Regions from separate parts of the Dyella sp. 2YAF14 genome, predicted to be linked through region 2. Evidence: predicted binding sites of a transcription regulator. Region 2 holds the regulator's gene; the other holds the start of a gene.
The links. Region 2 encodes FliA, which starts transcription of late flagellar genes. Its sites were predicted from a motif close to TAAAGTTTNNCNNNCNNNGGCCGATAA; they were not measured.

Region 1 (9,533 bases), on a different contig from region 2:
GTGCCGAAGTCGATGCCGATGTGCATAGAGAAGCCGCGCGCTTAGGGGCAATCAACCATTATCTCAGGTCTGGCGATGGCGTGCCGAGATGGTGCGTCTCATGCCATCTGCGAGCGCGGCTCAATGGGGCGGTATCCCGGCAGCGCCGCGGCAATCGCACATGCCCAACCCCCGGGTTATAAGCATGTGCGATGTCGCGGCCGGGCGTCAGTGCGCCTTCCGGCGTGCTGAACGTAGAACGGGCTCATCGGCTTGACCGTCGACACCATCGGGTCTTTGGCCTGAGCGAGCATCTGCTGAAGCGGGGTGCACAGTGCGCCCATCACGCGCAATGCGCCATTCCCCATGTGGCACAGGACGGGTGTCGTAGGGATGGGACTACCCGCGGCTCATGGTGGCTGAGTGGCGCCCAGGCCCATCGCCGCCTTGGACCTCATCGCCGAGAGTAGGTCCGCGGCCGTCTCGCTTGAGAACGTCGGCGGCAAACACCACATTGGAGGTCAGCTGCGTTGGGGAGTTTCTGGCACTAAGCACCTGGGTCTGTCGACGGCATGCCAGCCCCGCCGCGCACCACTGTCACCTATGGGAAGGACCAACACATGAGCACGAAAACCGAAACGGCGATCCTGGCTGGCGGCTGCTTCTGGGGCATGCAGGATTTGCTGCGGCGTTACCCGGGCGTGTTGTCCACGCGCGTGGGCTATTCCGGTGGCGATGTGCCCAACGCTACTTACCGCAATCACGGCACGCACGCCGAGGCGCTGGAGATCGTGTTTGATCCCGGCGTGATCAGCTATCGCCAGATTCTGGAATTCTTCTTCCAGATCCACGACCCCAGCACCAGGAACCGCCAGGGCAATGACGTGGGCATGAGCTACCGCTCGGCGATCTTCTATCTCAGCGACGAGCAAAAGAAGGTCGCGGAAGACACCATCGCCGATGTCGACGCCTCGGGTCTGTGGCCCGGCAAGGTGGTCACCGAAGTCACGCCGGCCGGTCCGTTCTGGGAGGCCGAGCCGGAGCACCAGGACTATCTGGAACGCATTCCCAACGGCTACACCTGCCACTTCCCGCGAGCGGAGTGGACCCTGCCTCGGCGCGTGCAGTAATCAATGAGTGATGGAAGGGGCGGTCCAAGCGACCGCCCCTTTTTTTTTGACGCATAGGCGCGACATGCCGCTAGTCGTGCCCGGGCCAGAGTATGGCCTGGGCAACCACTACATGTTCGCCGTTGAAGGTGGCCGCGGGCGACCCGTAGAGTTCGTAGCCCAGCGCCAGCGCCTCGGAGACCCGCTGGCAGAACGCGGCGTCATCCTTGCCGGTGAGCAGGCGGTAGCGCGGTAGACCATCGGGTGGCGTGTTGGACATGCGAAGTCTCCTCGAACTTGACAGTTGCTGCGGCGCTTGAGTGTACGCAAGGTGTGGATCAGCCTGATCGCGCACTAGGTAGAAACACCTGGTTTCATCCCGTATTTCCCCGCATGTACTTCTTGCTGGCTGCAAAGGAAAGTACCGGCTACAGGGACCAAAGACGGAGAGCGCCTTGCGATATCGACATCTCTCGTTGGCGCTTGCGCTGCTTTCCTTCGCCGCACACGCGCAGTCTGCTTCGGACGAGGCAGCGGGCAATGACTCAGCCGACCTGGCCAAGAAATTGTCGAACCCCGTGGCGTCGCTGATCAGTGCGCCGTTTCAGTTCAACTACGACAGCAAGATCGGACCCGATGAACGCGGTCACCGACTGACCATGAACATCCAGCCGGTGGTGCCGATTTCCATCAGCGACGACTGGAACATGATCTCCCGCACGATACTTCCGGTGACCAGTCAGGCCGACATCTCGCCTGGCGCCGGCAGTCAGTCGGGCATTGGCGATATCACGCAGAGTCTGTTTTTTTCGCCTAAAGCACCGGGCGCCGGCGGCATCATCTGGGGCGCCGGTCCCGCCTTCCTGTTGCCCACGGCCACGGATGATCTCCTGGGTGCGAAGAAGTGGGGACTTGGACCCACGCTGGTGCTGCTCAAGCAGTCCAAAGGTTTCACATACGGCTTTTTGACCAACCAGATCTGGTCGATTGCCAGTGTGAAAAACAATCGCGACCGCGCTCCGTTGAGCAGCCTGTTCTTCCAGCCGTTCCTGTCCTACACCACGCCTACCGCCTGGACCTACGGCGTAAATGCCGAGTCCACCTATGACTGGCACGCGCATCAAGCCGCGGTGCCGCTGAACTTCACGGTGGCCAAGCTGACCAGGATGGGCAGGCTGCCGGTGAGCTTTACCGGCGGCGTGCGCTACTGGGTGGCCAGCAGCGCCGCCAGTCCGCACGGCTGGGGTTATCGCGCAGTAGTGACCTTGCTGTTTCCGCAGTAAGCCGACTGACAACCAGAGCGGCGAGATCCTCATGGGATGAATGCGATCCAGCCGGTCGCCGCGCTGTCGCTTAGCGTGCGAGCACTCAGCGAACTGGTTCACCGAATACGATGCGGTGACCATCGGGCGTCACGATAGCGAACTCGCGCATGCCCCATGGCTTGTCGTCCAGCGCATGCCAGATCGGCACGTGCTTCGACAGCACTTCCCGATAAAGGGCGGTGGCATCGCTCACGTGCAGATAGGCAAACCAGGAGTGATCCTGGCACTGCGAGATAGGTTGTGCGTCCGGGCAATCGCCGATGCGCAGGCGGCAGGCGCCGCGTTGCAGGAAGGACCAGCCATCGACGCGCAGGCTTTCTTCGAAGCCCAGCTTGTCGATGTAGAAACGTCGCGATATCTCCAGATCGTTGACGGCCAGCACGAAGGTGGACGCGATGATCTCAGGCATGGCTCGCTCCTTGGCGATGGCTTACAGATGATCGGCGTCGATCACGGCCTTGGCGAATGCTTCGGGTGCTTCCTGTGGCAGGTTGTGGCCGATACCGCCGGTGACTAGGCGGTGCTCGTACTTGCCTGTGAACTTCTTGGCGTACGCGCTCGGGTCAGGGTGCGGTGCGCCGTTGGCGTCGCCTTCCAGCGTGATCGTCGGCACGCCGATGGTGGGCAGCGCGGCGAGTTTCTTTTCCACCGCGTCATACTGCGCCTCACCTTCGGCCAGGCCCAGACGCCAGCGGTAGTTGTGGATGGCCACGGCCACCTGGTCGGGATTGTCGAACGCCGTGGCCGAGCGCGCGAAAGTCGCATCGTCGAACGCCCATTGCGGCGATGCCTGTTGCCAGATGAGGCGGGCGAAATCGTGCGTGTACTTGGCGTAGCCGGCTTCGCCGCGCTCGGTGGCGAAGTAGTACTGATACCACCACTGCAGCTCGGCCTTGGGCGGCAGCGGCGCGCGGTTGAGTTCCTGGCTGCCGATCAGATAACCGCTGACCGATACCAGCGCCTTGCAGCGCGCCGGCCACAGCGCAGCCAGGATGTCCGCCGTGCGGGCGCCCCAGTCAAAACCGGCGACGACGGCCTGGTCGATCTTGAGCGCATCCAGCAGCGCGATGGCATCGACGGCGAGTGCGGCCTGCTGGCCATTGCGCTTGGTGTCCGCCGAGAGAAAATGCGTGTCACCGTAGCCGCGCAGGTAGGGAACGATCACGCGATAACCAGCGGCAGCGAGGATGGGCGCCACATCGACAAAGCTGTAGATGTCATATGGCCAGCCATGCAGGAGCAGCACGGGCTTGCCGTTGGCCGGGCCGTCTTCCGCATAGGCCACATCCAGTACGCCGGCCTTCACGCGCTTCAGCGGCTTGAATGATGTGTGGCCGCCCGTGACGCTGTGCTTGACCGTGGTGTCAGCCGGTTTGGCCGTCTGCGCACTGGCGAGCGACGCGAGGCCGAATGGGGCGATCGCAAGTCCCATGGCCGTTGCTCCCAGGAAGGTCCGGCGCTGCTGATTGATCTGATCCGACATGAAACATCTCCCTGCGGGTTGGTGTGCCCACATAGAAGACCATGTCCCTGTGTCTGCTCTGTGTGGAGGCGCGGGGGAATTGAAAGTTCGTGTACCAGACAAGCCTGTCGATACATTGGGATACAAAACGACCCGGCCCCCTTTTGTAGCCGGCCGAGTGCCTCCATGCTGGCGCTGGGAGAGGGCCGTTTGCCCCACGCTTAGCTGCCAACAGGGAAGGGATATGGCCTGGCTGGATCCGCCGTGGTTTACCCCGGAAGCGCTGGCCGCCGAGTGGCGCAAAGATCTAGGGAAATGGCTGATTGGCGTGGCGACTACCGCCGTGGTGTTGGCCCTCCTATGCCACCCCGAAGCCGTACCCACGGCGATCTGTATCGACTCCGTTGGCATCGACGTTTTTCTCGCGCTGCTGGAAATGCAGTTGATTGTCGCGCTGGTGATCTCGCGCGACCCGTTGCTGGAGTTCTTTCGGACAGCCTACGTGTCTGATGATCCACTAGGCGCCGTGCTGCGCAAGACAACGTCGTTTGTCCGATATATGCGCGAAGCGTTGCGTGGGTCGTTTCGAGCGTAAGCGGCGCTTTCCGTTTGAGGAAGGCTCGGGGAATCGATGGCGTGACCCCAGCAGCGCGCATCAACGCGCGCTGCATGGTTCTATCTGCCCCCGGTGCGATTCAACGCATCTGATACGGATGGAAGATGTGATCCTTGGCGGACACTTTTACGTGGCAGGTGTGGCCGCAATCGGAGACACCGGTGGGGTCGGCTGTGAAGGTGCTGGTGGTTGCGTCGAAATCGAACAGCGCATAGCCCCAGCCGGCGCTCTTGGGGAATCGCTTGCTGTCTTTCTCGATGACGAAAGCCTGGGTGAAGACGTCTGGCACGTCCACGGCAAACGGGGCTTCGGTGCTCTTCTTGAACTTCCACTGCAGCTTGGCGATCTTGGAACCCTCGGGGAAGGGTTTGCCATTGCCGGGGATGCCCGATTTGTAGGCCTGGATCATGATCGGGTTGGCGACGATCACCTTGAGCACTTCGTCGGTACGTGCGGAGGAGACCACGGACCAGTCTTCATAGCCCTTGAAGTCGGCGAAGGCGACACCGCTGGGCGACACGAGCGAGTACTTGTCTTTGATGCTGACGCCGGCTTTGGCCTTGTCCTGCGCATACAGGGCCGATCCACCCAATACCACCAGCATGACGGCGGTGGTCGCAATGGCGAGCTTGCTTGTGCGCTTCATGGCTACTCCTCGCATGGTTGTCGTGGACGCGCGTGGTCTGCGGACGTCAGTTCATCGGCAGGATCACAAATCATCGCGATGCGTAAATCCATCAGACGAAGGTGTCGATGCCTGGCATCGAGGCCTGAGCATGTTTCATCTTCGAAACGCCCCTGCGTCTGCTCGACGCCGACTTCACAAGGGCCATCCGCGGTGGCCCAGGTTTCGCCATGGTGGGCGCGCAGGCGGAAGTCGACGTGAAGACCGCCCATGGGCGGCGATGGGATGAAAGCGTTTTCTAAACTTCCGTGGAGCTGCGCCGATAAAACGTGAGCGCGGAGTGATTGGCTCCGTATCCCGGAGCGAAAATGTTGGTACTGGTCGGTGCAGTAGTGGTGCTCGCGTGCGTGCTCGGCGGCTTTGTGCTGTCGCACGGCCAGATCCTTGCCTTATGGCAACCGTATGAGCTGCTGATCATCGGCGGCGGCGCGCTGGGTGCGTTTCTTTCGGCCAATTCGTCCAAGGTGGTCAAGGCCGCATTGCGTGATGTGGGCGGGCTGCTGAAAGGGCCCAAGTACAACAAGCAGGACTATGTGGATCTGCTGTCGATGCTCTACGAGCTGTTCAGCCTGATCCGCAAAGAAGGCTTGCTCGGCGTGGAGGAGCACATCGAGGATCCGCAAGCGAGCCCGCTGTTTTCCGCCTATCCGCGCCTGCAGCGCGAGCATCACCTGATCGAGTTCACCACCGATTGCCTGCGCCTGATGGTGGGCGGCAGCATGAATCCGCATGAGCTCGAACAATTGCTGGAAGTGGAGCTGGAAACCCATCATCACGAAGCGGTGGCGCCTGCGCTGGCGGTGACCAAGCTCGCCGATGCGTTGCCCGGCTTTGGCATCGTGGCGGCGGTGCTGGGCATCGTCACCACCATGGGACAGCTCGATGGCGACACCTCGCGCATCGGCATGCATATCGCCGGCGCGCTGGTCGGCACCTTTCTTGGCATCCTGCTCTGCTACGGCTTCATCGGCCCGTTGGGCGCAGCGATGGAAAACCGGGTGCAGGAGGATGGCCGCGCCTTCGAGTGCGTGAAGATTGCACTGCTGGCGAATCTGCGCGGCTACAACCCCAAGGTGGCGGTGGAGTTTGCGCGCAAGTCGCTGGCGACCAACACCCGGCCGCGCTTCCAGGATCTGGAGGAACATCTCAAGTCGCCGCGCGCCAAGGCGGCCACGTGAGCGAGCAGGGCGAACCACCGCTGATCGTCATACGCCGCAAAAAGCGGCACGGGCATGGCCATCATGGTGGCGCCTGGAAGGTCGCCTATGCCGACTTTGTCACCGCGATGATGGCGTTCTTTCTGGTCATGTGGCTGATCGGCGCGGGCACGCGCGAGCAGCGCGCGGCCATCTCCGAATACTTCAAGAACCCCAGCATGCTGCAGGGCACGGCCACCATGGCCCCGCCGGGCCAGATGGGGCCGGGCGGCGCCAGCACCAGCATGATCAAGGCCGGTGGTGCGCTGGATTTGCCGCATGGGCCAGGCAAGGATCGCCAGGGCGCAGCGGCGGCGAGCGCCGATCCCAAAGAAATCGAAAAGGAAGCGCGCAAGCAGGAACGCGCGCGGCTGGAAGAGTTGATGCAGCAGCTGGAGGCGGCGATCGAGAAGAGCCAGGCGCTGGCGCCGTTCAAGGATCAGTTGCTGCTCGACATCACGCCTGAAGGTCTGCGCGTGCAAATTGTGGACAAGCAGAATCGCCCGATGTTCGACCTGGGCAGCGCACAACTGCGGCCCTACACCACGACGATCCTGCAGGAGCTCGCCGGCTTCATCAATCGCGTGCCCAATCGCATCAGCCTCTCCGGTCACACCGACGACGCCCCGTACAGCAGCGATCATCAATACAGCAACTGGGAGTTGTCCGCCGATCGCGCCAACGCGGCGCGGCGCGCCTTGCTCTCCGGCGGCCTCAGCGAAGAAAAAATCGCACGCGTGGTCGGACTGGCCGCCTCGGTGCCATTCGATCGCGTGAACCCCGGCGACCCGATCAACCGTCGCATCAGCATCATCGTGATGAATCGGCAGGCGGAGGCCGCCTCGCTGTCGCAGGAAAGCGCTGGCGTCGAACACAACGCGCCTGCGTTGCTGCCCGCGATGGCATCCATCGTGCCGGCGAAACCGGCCATCATTGCCGTATCGGGAACGGGCGCCGCCGGTGGCAACGCAGGTGCTGCTGCAGAGGTTCACGCCGACTCGCCGTGAGGCGTGCCCGGCTTAATCGCTGGCCAGCCGATCGATGACCAGATCGAGCAGGGCGCGCAATCGTGCCAGTCGCCGCAGATCGCGGTGATAGCCGATCCAGGTATCGCGCGTGGGTGGTTCTTCTTTCATCGGCAGGCGTTCGATGCCTGGCGTGGCATCGCCCAGCGGCCGCGGCAACACCGCCAGGCCGGCGCCGCTGGCACACAGGCGTGCGTGCACGTCGCGGGCGTTGCTGCGGAAGGCGACGCTGGCGTTGGGAAACTGTGCGCGCAGCCAGCTCACGTCGGGCAGCTCGCCGAACGCCTGGTCCATGGTGATCAGAGATGCGCCCTTGCCGTCGCCGACTTTCGGTTTGCGCGCGCCTTTGTGCAGATAGACGCCATAGTGCATGCGCAACAGTTTTCGCGAGACCACGTCGGGCTCGTCGAATGGCTTGATGCGAAAGGCGAGATCCGCTTCGCGGCGCGCCAGGCTGAGCTGGCGGGTGTCCGTGAGCAGTTCCACCGTGACGCGCGGATGTTGCTGCGCGAACTCGGCGAGTACGGGCGCCAACACCTGGGCGCCGAACCAATCGGAAGACGTGATGCGCAGCAGGCCATCGAGCTCCTGCTGCTGGCCGGCCAGTTCGCGCTGGAAACTGAGTACTTCCTGTTCCATGCGCTCGGCGTGCCGGCATACCAGTAGGCCTTCCTCGGTGAGTACAAAACCATCGCTGGTCCGCTGGAACAGGGTCTGGCCGATCGCCGCTTCCAGGGCGCGCAAGCGCCGGCCCATGGTGGGCTGGGTTTGTCCCAGCGTGCGCGCCGCGGCGCCCAACGTGCCCTCGCGGGCGATCGCGAGGAAAATGCGCAGGTCGCTCCACTCCATCGTCGTGTTCCCCGCCCGTTGAGTGTGCCATGCAAAGTTGCATGGATAGCATGCGATTTATTTAGTTTTCATGCAATTTGGACTGGCGTAGCTTGGACGCATCCGAACGAGAGGCCTTGGCCATGAATGCAAACCCGTCCATGCAGGCCGCTGTGCTGGAGCAGCACGGCCCAACCTTCCGCCGCACGGCCATCGCGCGGCCCAATCCCGGCGAGGGGCAGGTGTTGGTGCGTATCCTGGCCAGTGCGGTCAATCCGCTGGACCTGAAGATCCGCGACGGCAAGGCCGAGCACGCGCGGCACCCGCTGCCGGCGATCCTTGGAATCGACATGGCGGGCGTGGTGGAGAGTGTCGGGCCGGGCGTCAGCGCGTTTCGCGCAGGCGAGGAGGTCTATGGCATGACGGGAGGCGTGGGCGGCGTGCAGGGTTCGCTGGCCGAGTACGCCGCGGTGGATGCGCGCCTGCTGGCGCCTAAGCCGGCCCACTTCACCATGCGCGAGGCGGCGTCCTTGCCGTTGGCCTTCATCACCGCATGGGAAGGTCTGATCGATCGCGCCCAGCTGAAAGCAGGGCAGCATGTGCTCGTGCAGGGCGCCGGCGGCGTGGGCCATGCCGTCATCCAGCTGGCGCGCGCATTCGGTGCGACAGTGGCCGCCGTTGACTCGGCGTCGAAGGCCGCGCAGATCCGCGTCTGGGGGGCGACGCCCATCGAACGCGGCACGCCGGTGGAGCGCTACGTGGCCGAGCATGCCCAGGGCCGCGGTTTTGACCTGGTCTACGACACCGTGGGCGGCGAGGGGCTGGATGCCTCGTTCAAGGCTGTCAAACGCTTTGGCCATGTGGTGAGCGCGCTCGGTTGGGGCACGCACGCGCTGGCGCCGTTGTCGTTTCGGGCCGGCACGTACTCGGGCGTGTTCACGCTGTTGCCGCTGCTGAGCGGCGAAGGCCGCGAGCATCACGGCGGGATCCTGCGCGAGATCACTCGCCTTGCCGAGACGGGAAAGATCGTACCGTTCGTTGATCCACGGCACTTCAACCTCGACACGGTCGCCGACGCCCATGCCCTGATCGAGCGGCGCGAGGCACGCGGCAAAGTGGTGATCGACGTCGCGCCCTGAAACGAAAACGGCCGGCGAGTGCCGGCCGTTCCAGGGTGAACCGAAGAGGATTACTCCTCGCCGTCTTCCTCGTCTTCCTCTTCCTCGCCTTCGTCCTCGAAGGTTTCGAGTTCTTCGACGCGCAGGAAATTGGGCGCCGCATCGGCAAAGCTCACCTGCTTGCCGTTGG
Region 2 (9,533 bases):
GGCCCACCGGCTGCATGCGCATGCCGAGCACGGCGTTCTGCAAGGCATCGGCCACGCGATCGAGTTCGGTGGCGGCCAGCTCGAGCGTTTCATCGCCGGTCTTGGCCGCCAGGCTCAGCAGTCGGTTGCGCACCAGCACCAGCTCACCGGCGCGGTGCACCAGGGCGTCGAGGCGGGCGGTGTCCACGCGCACGGTGTTTTCGGGCGCCGGCGCCGCCTGCTTAGCCGGTGCGGCGGCGGGAGCAGGTGCGGGGGCAGGAGCGGATGCCGGCGCGCTCGCGCCCGGTAGTCCGCCCTTGCCGTGAAGATTGTCGAGCAGCGATTCGAACTCGTCGTCCGAGATCGTGCCTGCGGTTGACGATGCGACGGCCGCGTTCGTCGTCGCGCCAGGCTGGCCGCCCTTGCCATGCAGGTTGTCCAGCAAGGCTTCGAATTCGTCGTCGGAAATGCTGCCCGATTCGGCCACCGCCGCGGGCGCACCCGGTGCGCCGCTGTTCCCGTAGAGGCTGTCGAGCAGGGCCTCGAATTCGGAATCGTCGATCGTGCCGTCGCTCGGCGGCGGCGCTACCGGCGCGGCCACCGGCTTGGGCGCCGGTGCAGCGGCCTTGCCCGGCGTCAGGCGTTGCAGCAGGCCAGCGGGCGGCATCGCCATCGCCGTGCCGCCGGCCAGCGCCGCCATCATGTCGTTGAGCAGATCCAACGCTTCCAGCAGCGCATCCATGCGGCTGGCATCGAGCAGCAACTGCCCGTTGCGCGCCACGTTGAGCAGATCCTCGGCGTGATGGCACAGCTGCACCATCGGCTCGATCGCAAGAAAGCCCGCGCCGCCCTTCACCGTGTGGAACGCGCGGAACACCGCGTTCAACAGTTCGGCGTCGCGCGGCGAGGCCTCCAGCCCGATCAGCTGATCGCCCAGGCGCTGCACCAGTTCCCCGGCTTCCACCAGGAAATCGTCGCGCAACTCGTTGTCGAACGAGGGATCCATCGATCAGAAACCGAATTCGCTCAACAGACGATCCGCCTCATCCTGGCTGGTGACTTTGACCGGGCCGGCGGCGGCTTCGCCCGACGCCAGCGCGCCGGTGAGGCTCACCAGTTCCAGCAGCGAGTTCTCCACGCTGCCGATGAAATTCACCACCTTCTTGATGCGCTGACCCGAAAGGTCCTGCCACGACTGCGCGACCACGAAATCGGCGAGGCCATCGCGGCAAGCATGGGCGAACGCCTGCGACTGCGTCGCCAGCACATGCGCAACTTCGCCTTCAGTGGTGCCATCGATCACGGCACCGGCGTTCTCGGCCAGCGCGTCGGCCTGCGGACGCATGCGCTCGACGAAATCGAGCGAGCGATGCGCGGCCTGCGAGCTCATTTCCAGCACGTCTTCCAGGTGCTTGCGTGCATCGGCGACGCTGCCCGGCACGCCTTCCTGGGCGAGGTCGCCGCCGAGGCGGCGCACCGCATCGTGCAGATCGCGCGCAAGCAGGCCGAGTGCGCGGAACACGCGCTGTTCGCGCTCGCGCACCAGCGCGTCGAGGGCCTTTTCAAAGGCAGCACCATCAGCGCTGTTGAGCAGGTCATGCAGTTCAGGCGGCATCGCTTCGCCGGCCATCAGGGAAACTTGTGCGTTCATGCGGTGGCTCCGCTGGCGGCCAGACGTTCGAAGATCTTGCTCAGCTTTTCCTGCAGGGTCGCGGCGGTGAACGGCTTGACGATGTAGCCGTTCACGCCGGCCTGGGCGGCGGCAATGATCTGGTCGCGGTTGTTCTCGGCGGTCACCATGAGTACCGGCATGCCCTTCAGCGAGGGCTCGGCGCGGATCGCGCGCAACAGGTCGATGCCCGTCATGTTGGGCATGTTCCAGTCGGTCACGACCATGTCGAAGGCGTTGTTGCGCAACATGGTCAGGGCGTTCTCGCCATCGTCGGCCTCCTGGATCAGGCCGTTGCTGAAACCCAGCTCGACCAGCAGGTTGCGAACGATGCGCCGCATGGTGGAGAAGTCGTCCACCACGAGGATCTTCATATTCTTGTCCAAACGCTTTCTCCGCTGCGCGTAGATATGACTTGTGTTGAACAGGGACGAGGGACGAATTGCGCGGACGCAACGACCGAACGTCGGTTCGACCCTGATCGGCGCAGCGACCGTCCGGGCTCGCGCCCTTGTTACTCGCCCCTCGCCCCTTTACGTTTTCCAGCCTTCCTCTCCTGCCCCTCATGCCAACCGCTCATCCGCGCTCGCAAGCGCACGATGGCCTGGCCGTGGATCTGGCACACGCGCGATTCAGTCACGCCGAGCACCGCACCAATCTCCTTGAGGTTCAGTTCTTCCTCGTAGTACAGGGACATCACCAGCTGCTCGCGTTCGGGCAGGCCGCCGATGGCTTCCACCAGGGCCTCGCGCATGCCTTCGTGCTCGACACTGTCCGCCGGGCTCAGGCTGTCGCCGTCGGCCACGTCGAACGCTGCGCCACCATCCGCATCGTCCGGTGCGGAAAGGCTGAGCAGGCGTGCACTCGCCGCGTCGGCCAGCACCTGGTGATATTCCTCGGCGCCCATGCCCAGTCGCCGCATCACTTCGGCGTCATCGGCATCAGAACCGGTTTCGATTTCAATCTGACGAACAACCTCCGCCATTTCGCGCACTTTTCGATGCACCGACCGTGGGGTCCAGTCGGTGCGCCGCAATTCGTCGAGCATCGCGCCACGGATGCGGATACCCGCAAACGTCTCGAAGCTCGCATTCTTGCCGGTGGTGAAATTGCGCGCGGCCTCCAGCAAACCGATCATGCCGGCCTGAATCAGGTCGCTCACGTCCACGCTGGGCGGCAATCGACCCATCAGGTGATAGGCGATCCTTCGCACCAAGGGAGCGTGCTGGCGAACCAGTTCGTCGGCACTCTGCCGCGTCAGCTGCAGATATTCGGAAGCCACACTCATGTCACCACCCCGTTGCTACTGCGGCCTGCCTGCTGAAAAAGGCGATGCGATCCAGGCCCAGTCGCTCGGGTTCACCCCATGTATCGACCGCACCCGCCAATTGCTTGAATGCCAATCCCGACCGGCTCGACGGCCACAGGTCCACCACCGCGCTCTGGCGACGGATGGCCTGCTTGAGTCGTTCGTCATGCGGGACATGGCCCATGAATTCCAGCGCCACATCGAGGAAGCGATCGCAAACTCGTGCGAGTTTCTGATGCAGCTGCCTGGCTTCGCCCAGGTTGCGCACCATGTTCGCCACCATGCGGAAGCGGCGCACGCCAAAATCGCGGCTGAGTACCTTGAGCAAGGCATACGCATCGGTGAGCGAAGCTGGTTCGTCGCACACCACCACCACCACGTCATCGGCAGCGGCGGCGAACATCGCCACGTTGTCGGAAAGTCCTGCGGCGGTATCCACCACCAGGTAGTCCGGCGGTGTCACCAGATCGTCAAACGCGCGGATCACCGCCGCGTGCTCGCCCGCCCCCAGCTGCGCCAGTCGACGCGTGCCCGAACCGGCCGGTACCACCTTGAGGCCGTGCGGCGCGGTCATCAGCAGATCCTCGATCGAGCAGACGCCGTCGAGCAGGTGGCCGATATGACGCGTGGGCGTGAGGCCGAGCAGCACGTCGATATTGGCCAGGCTCATGTCCGCATCGAGCAGGATCACCTGGTGACCCTGCACGGCGAGCGCCATGCCCAGGTTCACCGATACCGTGGTCTTGCCCACGCCGCCCTTGCCGCCGGCCACCGCGATGGCGCGGCAACGCTTGCGCGGCGCAGAGCCGCTCAATCCATACGCCTGGTCCTGGACCGGCGCCTGTCGGCTATGTCGTTCGGTCAGCGCACGCAGCATGCTTTCCAACCCCATCGCCTGGTTCATTGCAAAGACACCGCTCATGCACTTGCCACCGCTAGTCCGAAGCGATCCGCCATCACCACGTCATCGGCCGGCGCCGTGCCCTTGAGCACTTGCGCGGCACGGCACACCAGCACCCGCGCATCGGCTGTGGCGATGTCTTCGGGCACGCGCTGTCCATCGGTGACGTAGTCGAGCGCGAGTCGGTGACGGATCAGCACCGACAGCGCGCCGCCGAGGCTGGGAGCCTCGTCGAGTTTGGTGAGAATGCAGGCGTGCGGCTTGACCGGCAGGTAGGCGCGCACCGCTTCGTCCAGCGACGAGGCATGTGCATTCGCCGCCATCACCAGGCAGGCGCGCAGATCGCCGCCGTTGCCCAGCACTTCCAGCTGTTCGGCCAGGCGCGGATCGCCGCCGGCCAGGCCGGCGGTATCCACCAGCACGGTGTGGTGGCCGCGCAGCAATTCCAGTACATGGCGCAGGCTGTCGGCGTCGTAGGCGGGATACACGCGCACGCCGAGCAGGCGGCCGTAATGTTCCAGCTGCGCCGCGGCGCCAATGCGGTAGTGATCGGTGCTGACCAGCGCGACCTGCGATGCGCCGTTGCGCATCACCGCACGCGCGGCGAGTTTCGCGATGGTGGTGGTCTTGCCCACGCCGGTGGGACCGACCAGCGCAGTCACGCCACGACGCTCCGAATGGTCGCGCGGGCTGATCGACAGGCTGCGGCTGAGCACGCCCAGCGGCAGATAGCGCGCCTGCTCGGCGTTGATCTCGACCGGCAACTCGCCGACCAGCTGACGGGCCACATCCGGTTCGATGCCGAGCCGCGTCATTTCGCGCAGCACGCGGGCGCGCATCGGCTGACGGCGTTCCAGGTCGTTCCAGATCAGGCTGGACAGCTGCGTTTCCAGCAGGTCGCGCAGGCTGCCCAGTTCGGCGCGTACGCGTGCGGTGTCCTGCATGGCGCGTTCGAGCAAGGGGTGAATCGAGGCGGTGACCTCGCCAGCCACATTGGCCTGCGCAGATTCCACCGATGCGGATTTTTCTTCCAGCGCCTTGGCCTGCGATGCGGCCGGCTTGCGGGCCCCCAGCGTTTCGATCGTCGGCTCCATGCGCGGCGAGGCGGTGGCGCGACGCGAGAGCGACACGGTCACGCCATCGTCCTCGTGACGGTTCGCCGTCGGCAGCGGCGGCGGCATGACGTCGGCACGGCGTGCAACGGAGGCTTCCACATCGCGGTGCGACGCGGCGGCAGCCGGTGCGCGGTTTTCCACTTCCAGCGGCGCACCGTGGCGCGCGGCTTCGCGCACCAGGGCTTCGTCGAAATCCACGGCAGCGATGATCTCGATGCCGTCGTCCATCCGGCGCGTGGACAGGATCACCGCATCCGGTCCCTGGTCTTCGCGCACTTCACGCATGGCCTGGCGCATATCCGGGGCCACGAAACGCTTGATCTTCATGCCTTGCTGCTCCGCGAAACAGGGACGAGGGACGAGCGGCGAACCTGCGCGGCCGTGCCTCGTGGCACGTACTGCCCATTCGCCAACGACTCGATGTTTGCGCCCTCGCTACTCATCCCTATTCCCTCTCTCGTCTGCTTGATTCAGCGACCCAATGCCTGCACCAAACGCACTCGGCGGTTGTCCGGCACCTCGTTGTAAGCCAGTACGTGCAGGTTCTGTGCCACATGGCGAGTGAAGCGTGCGAGCCACGGACGCAGCTGCGGCGCGACCAGCAAAACGGCCGGTTCGCCGCTCATTTCCTGCTTGCGCGCAGCGTCGGCAACGCCTTGTTGCAGGCGGTCGGCGAGGCCTGGCTCCACCGCGGCGCCCGCTACGCCGCCATTTGCGAGCGATCCCAGCAGGATCTGCTCCAGCTCCGGCGCCAGCGTGATGACCGGGATCTCGGTACCGAGCCCGGAGATCTCCTGGACGATCTGGCGACCGAGCGCCACGCGTACGGCAGCGCTGAGGGCGCCGGGATCCTGACTCTGGTTGGCGTGCTCCGCCAAGGATTCGACGATGGAACGCATATTGCGGATCGGCACCCGCTCGGCCAGCAGGTTTTGCATGACCTTGACCACCACGCCCAGCGACAGGCGCTTGGGCACCAGGTCTTCCACCAGCTTGGGCGTGGTCTGCGCGAGGCGATCGAGCAGCTGCTGCACGTCCTGATGGCCGAGCAGTTCGTGCGCGTGGCTCTGCAGGATGTGCGACAGATGCGTGGCGACCACGGTGGCCGGATCGACCACGGTGTAGCCCAGACTCTGCGCCGTTTCGCGCTGGCCCGGTTCGATCCACAGCGCTTCCAGGCCAAACGCCGGATCGCGCGTGGCGATGCCTTGCAGCCCCTCCTGCACGCGACCGGGGTTGATCGCGAGCAGCCGATCGTTGTGCACCTCGGACTCGCCCATGGGCACGCCCATCAGGCTGATGCGATAGGTGTTGGGACCAAGATCGAGGTTGTCGCGGATATGCACCGGCGGCACCAGGAAGCCCAGCTCCTGCGAGAGCTTGCGGCGCACCGACTTGATGCGGCCCATCAGCTCGCCGCCCTGGTGCGTGTCCACCAGCGGAATCAGCCGATAACCTACTTCCAGGCCCAGCGGATCGACGCTGGCGACATCTTCCCAACCCAGTTCGAGACGTTCCGTCGGCGCGGCCGGCGGCGGCACCTCGGCGGCAGCTTTCGCCACGCGCTCAACCGCTTCGCGATCGCGCTTGATCATCAGCCACGCCGCACCGCCACACGTGCCGCCCAGCAGCAGGAAGGCGATATTGGGCATGCCCGGGATCAGTCCCATCACGCCCAGCACCACGCCCGCCACGGCGAGCGCACGCGGCTGGCCGAACAGTTGGCCGACGAGCTGCTTGCCCATGTCGGTGGACTTGGACACGCGCGTCACGATCACCGCGGTGGCGATGGACAGCATCAGCGACGGTACCTGCGCCACCAGGCCGTCGCCGATGGTGAGCAGCGTATAAGTCTTGGCGGCTTCACCGGCGGAAAGCCCGTGCTGGAAGATGCCGACGAAGAAGCCGCCGACGATGTTGATGATCAGAATCAAAATGCCGGCGGTGGCGTCGCCGCGCACGAACTTGGAGGCGCCGTCCATCGAGCCGTAGAAGTCCGCTTCCTCGCGCACTTCCTGGCGACGGTCGCGCGCCTGTTCCTGGTTGAGCAGGCCGGCATTGAGATCGGCGTCGATCGCCATCTGCTTGCCGGGCATCGCATCGAGGGTGAAGCGCGCGGTCACTTCGGACACGCGGGTGGCACCCTTGGTCACCACCACGAAGTTGATGATGGTGAGGATGGCGAACACCACCAGGCCCACCGCGAAATTGCCGCCGATGACGAACTCGCCGAAAGCTTCGATCACCTTGCCCGCGGCGCCAGGGCCGTCGTGGCCATTGAGCAGCACCACGCGCGTGGAGGCGATGTTGAGCGCGAGGCGCAGCAAGGTCGCCATCAGCACCACGGTGGGAAACGCGGCGAATTCCAGCGGGCGCATCACGTAGATCACCGCCAGCAGGATCACCAGCGACAACGCGATGTTGAAGCTGAAGAGCATGTCCAGCAGGAACGGCGGCAGCGGCAGCATCAGCATCGCCAGCGCGGCGAGCATGATCACCGGCGCACCGAGGCCGCGGCGTCCGAGCATCTTGAGATTGCCTAGGGCAGTCGTGTTTGCCATCACTGTTCCGTCAGAACTTGTAGGGACCCATCAGGTCCGGATCAACATCGGGTTGCGGCGCCGACGGCGGCGCATCACCGCGCGACACCGCCTGCTTGAGCTGGAAGACATAGGCGAGCACCTGCGCCACGGCGACGTACAGCGCCGAGGGAATCTCGCGATCGATCTGGGTCGTGGCATACAGCGCGCGGGCCAGCGGCGGCGCTTCCACGGTGGGGATGCGATGGCTGGAAGCGACCAGGCGGATCTGCAGCGCCAGTTCGTCCATGCCCTTGGCGATCACGCGTGGCGCGCCCATGCGGCCTTCGTCGTAGCGCAGGGCCACGGCAAAGTGCGAAGGGTTGGTGACCAGCACGTCTGCCTTGGGCAGCTCCTGCATCATGCGCTTGCGCGCCATCTGGAACTGCAGTTGGCGGATGCGGCCCTTGAGCTCGGGGTTGCCGTCGCTTTCCTTCGATTCGTCCTTCAGTTCCTGGCGCGTCATGCGCAGGCGCTTGTTGTGGTCGAACTTCTGGTACAGCGCGTCCGCGCCACCAATCAATGCGAGGATGGAGCCGAACAACAGCGCGCCATGCCCCAGCAGACTCATGGCCTTGAAGGTGCCGGCGCGCACTTCACCGACGCCGGTCGCCATCAGGTCGTCCTGCCAGTTTTTCAGCACCATCACCAGGATGCCGCCGATCAGCAGCAGCTTGAGCAGCGACTTGGCCAGCTCCACCAGGCCGCGCATGGCGAAGATGCGGCCGAGACCCTTGATCGGATCAAGCCGCTCGAACTTGGGCTCAAGCGCTTCGGCACTGAAATTGAGTCCGCCCAGCAACAGCGGCGCCGCGAGCGCGGCCAGCATGGTGGCCAGCGCCACCGGGGCAAACAGCGACATCGCCTCGTGCATCGCCATCGAGAGCGCGCGTCCGGGCAGTTGCTCGGAAAACAGCGCAGCGCGATCGTAGGTCAGCCCCAGTCCATAGATGCGCCTGACGTGTTCCATGGCCGCTGCGCCGCCATTCATCAGCGCGGACACGCCGGCAAGCACCACCACGGCACCTGACAAATCGCGCGATCGGGGGACATCGCCCTTTTCGCGCGATTCGCGCAGGCGCTTTTCGGATGGTTGTTCAGTGCGTTCCTGATCGTCGTTCTCTGCCATGGCGTATCCCTCAACCGCCCGCCAGCTCGTGCATCAACGTCCATGCGGTGTTCTGCAGGGACTGGAAGGCACCCGGCAAGGTGTGCAGCGACAGCCATAGCGCGACGAAACCCAGGGTCACCGTGATCGGGAAACCTACCGCGAACAGATTCATGGACGGCGCCGCGCGACTGATCGCGGCAAAACCGATATTGACCATCAACAACGAAGTCATCGCCGGCAGCGCCACGCGCACGGCGCCACCAAACAAATGGGTGGCGAATGCGACCACGGCATACAAGCCCTTGGGATCGATCACTGCCTGCCCCGGCGGCAAACTGTGAAAACTGTCGGCCAGCAGCGAAATCAAACGCAGATGCCCGTTCATGGCGAGGAACAGCAGCATCACCATCAACAGATAAAACTGGCTGAGCACCGGCGAACTGCCACCGCCACGCGGGTCCACGGTTTCGGCAAAGCCCAGGCTCATGCTCTGTCCGACCAACTGGCCGCCGAGCGACACCGCTTCGAAAGCCAGTTTCAACACGAAGCCGATCGATGCGCCCATCAACAACTGCGCCACCATGGTGGTGATGCCGTCGGCCGTCATCGGATCGATCGTGGTCGGCGCGAGCGGCGCCAGCACCACGGTCAGCATCAACATGATGGCAAGGCGAAAGCGCTGCGGCAGCACCGAGTCGCCGAACACCGGCGCGACCAGGCACAGCCCACCCACGCGCGCCATCGCCCACAACAGCGAGCCAATCAGCCCCTGCAACTGGGCGAGCTGCACCGTGGTCACTTCACTGCCCCGGGCAGACTCTCGATCAACTGGCGCGTGAACTGCACCAGCGTGCGCAGCATCCAGGGGCC

Region 1: motA (flagellar motor stator protein MotA) is a predicted target of FliA. The motif match lies at 5,416-5,442, and genes of this name have one in related genera.

The regions. Positions count from the first base shown of each region.
Region 1 is NZ_JBFRFH010000001.1:464,873-474,405, reverse strand. Features, by position in the region: gene AB4Y82_RS02295 (Hsp70 family protein) at 1-26, opposite strand, end outside; gene msrA (peptide-methionine (S)-S-oxide reductase MsrA) at 600-1,109, shown strand; gene AB4Y82_RS02285 (DUF1737 domain-containing protein) at 1,180-1,368, opposite strand; gene AB4Y82_RS02280 (transporter) at 1,544-2,371, shown strand; gene AB4Y82_RS02275 (bleomycin resistance protein) at 2,457-2,822, opposite strand; gene AB4Y82_RS02270 (alpha/beta fold hydrolase) at 2,844-3,896, opposite strand; gene AB4Y82_RS02265 (hypothetical protein) at 4,120-4,470, shown strand; gene AB4Y82_RS02260 (cytochrome P460 family protein) at 4,571-5,137, opposite strand; gene motA (flagellar motor stator protein MotA) at 5,485-6,354, shown strand; gene motB (flagellar motor protein MotB) at 6,351-7,379, shown strand; gene AB4Y82_RS02245 (LysR family transcriptional regulator) at 7,392-8,246, opposite strand; gene AB4Y82_RS02240 (zinc-dependent alcohol dehydrogenase family protein) at 8,369-9,364, shown strand; gene AB4Y82_RS02235 (hypothetical protein) at 9,415-9,533, opposite strand, start outside.
Region 2 is NZ_JBFRFH010000005.1:50,695-60,227, forward strand. Features, by position in the region: gene AB4Y82_RS10085 (chemotaxis protein CheA) at 1-985, opposite strand, end outside; gene AB4Y82_RS10090 (protein phosphatase CheZ) at 989-1,630, opposite strand; gene cheY (chemotaxis response regulator CheY) at 1,627-2,034, opposite strand; gene AB4Y82_RS10100 (RNA polymerase sigma factor FliA) at 2,163-2,936, opposite strand; gene AB4Y82_RS10105 (nucleotide-binding protein) at 2,938-3,879, opposite strand; gene flhF (flagellar biosynthesis protein FlhF) at 3,876-5,300, opposite strand; gene flhA (flagellar biosynthesis protein FlhA) at 5,444-7,534, opposite strand; gene flhB (flagellar biosynthesis protein FlhB) at 7,545-8,681, opposite strand; gene fliR (flagellar biosynthetic protein FliR) at 8,692-9,462, opposite strand; gene fliQ (flagellar biosynthesis protein FliQ) at 9,459-9,533, opposite strand, start outside.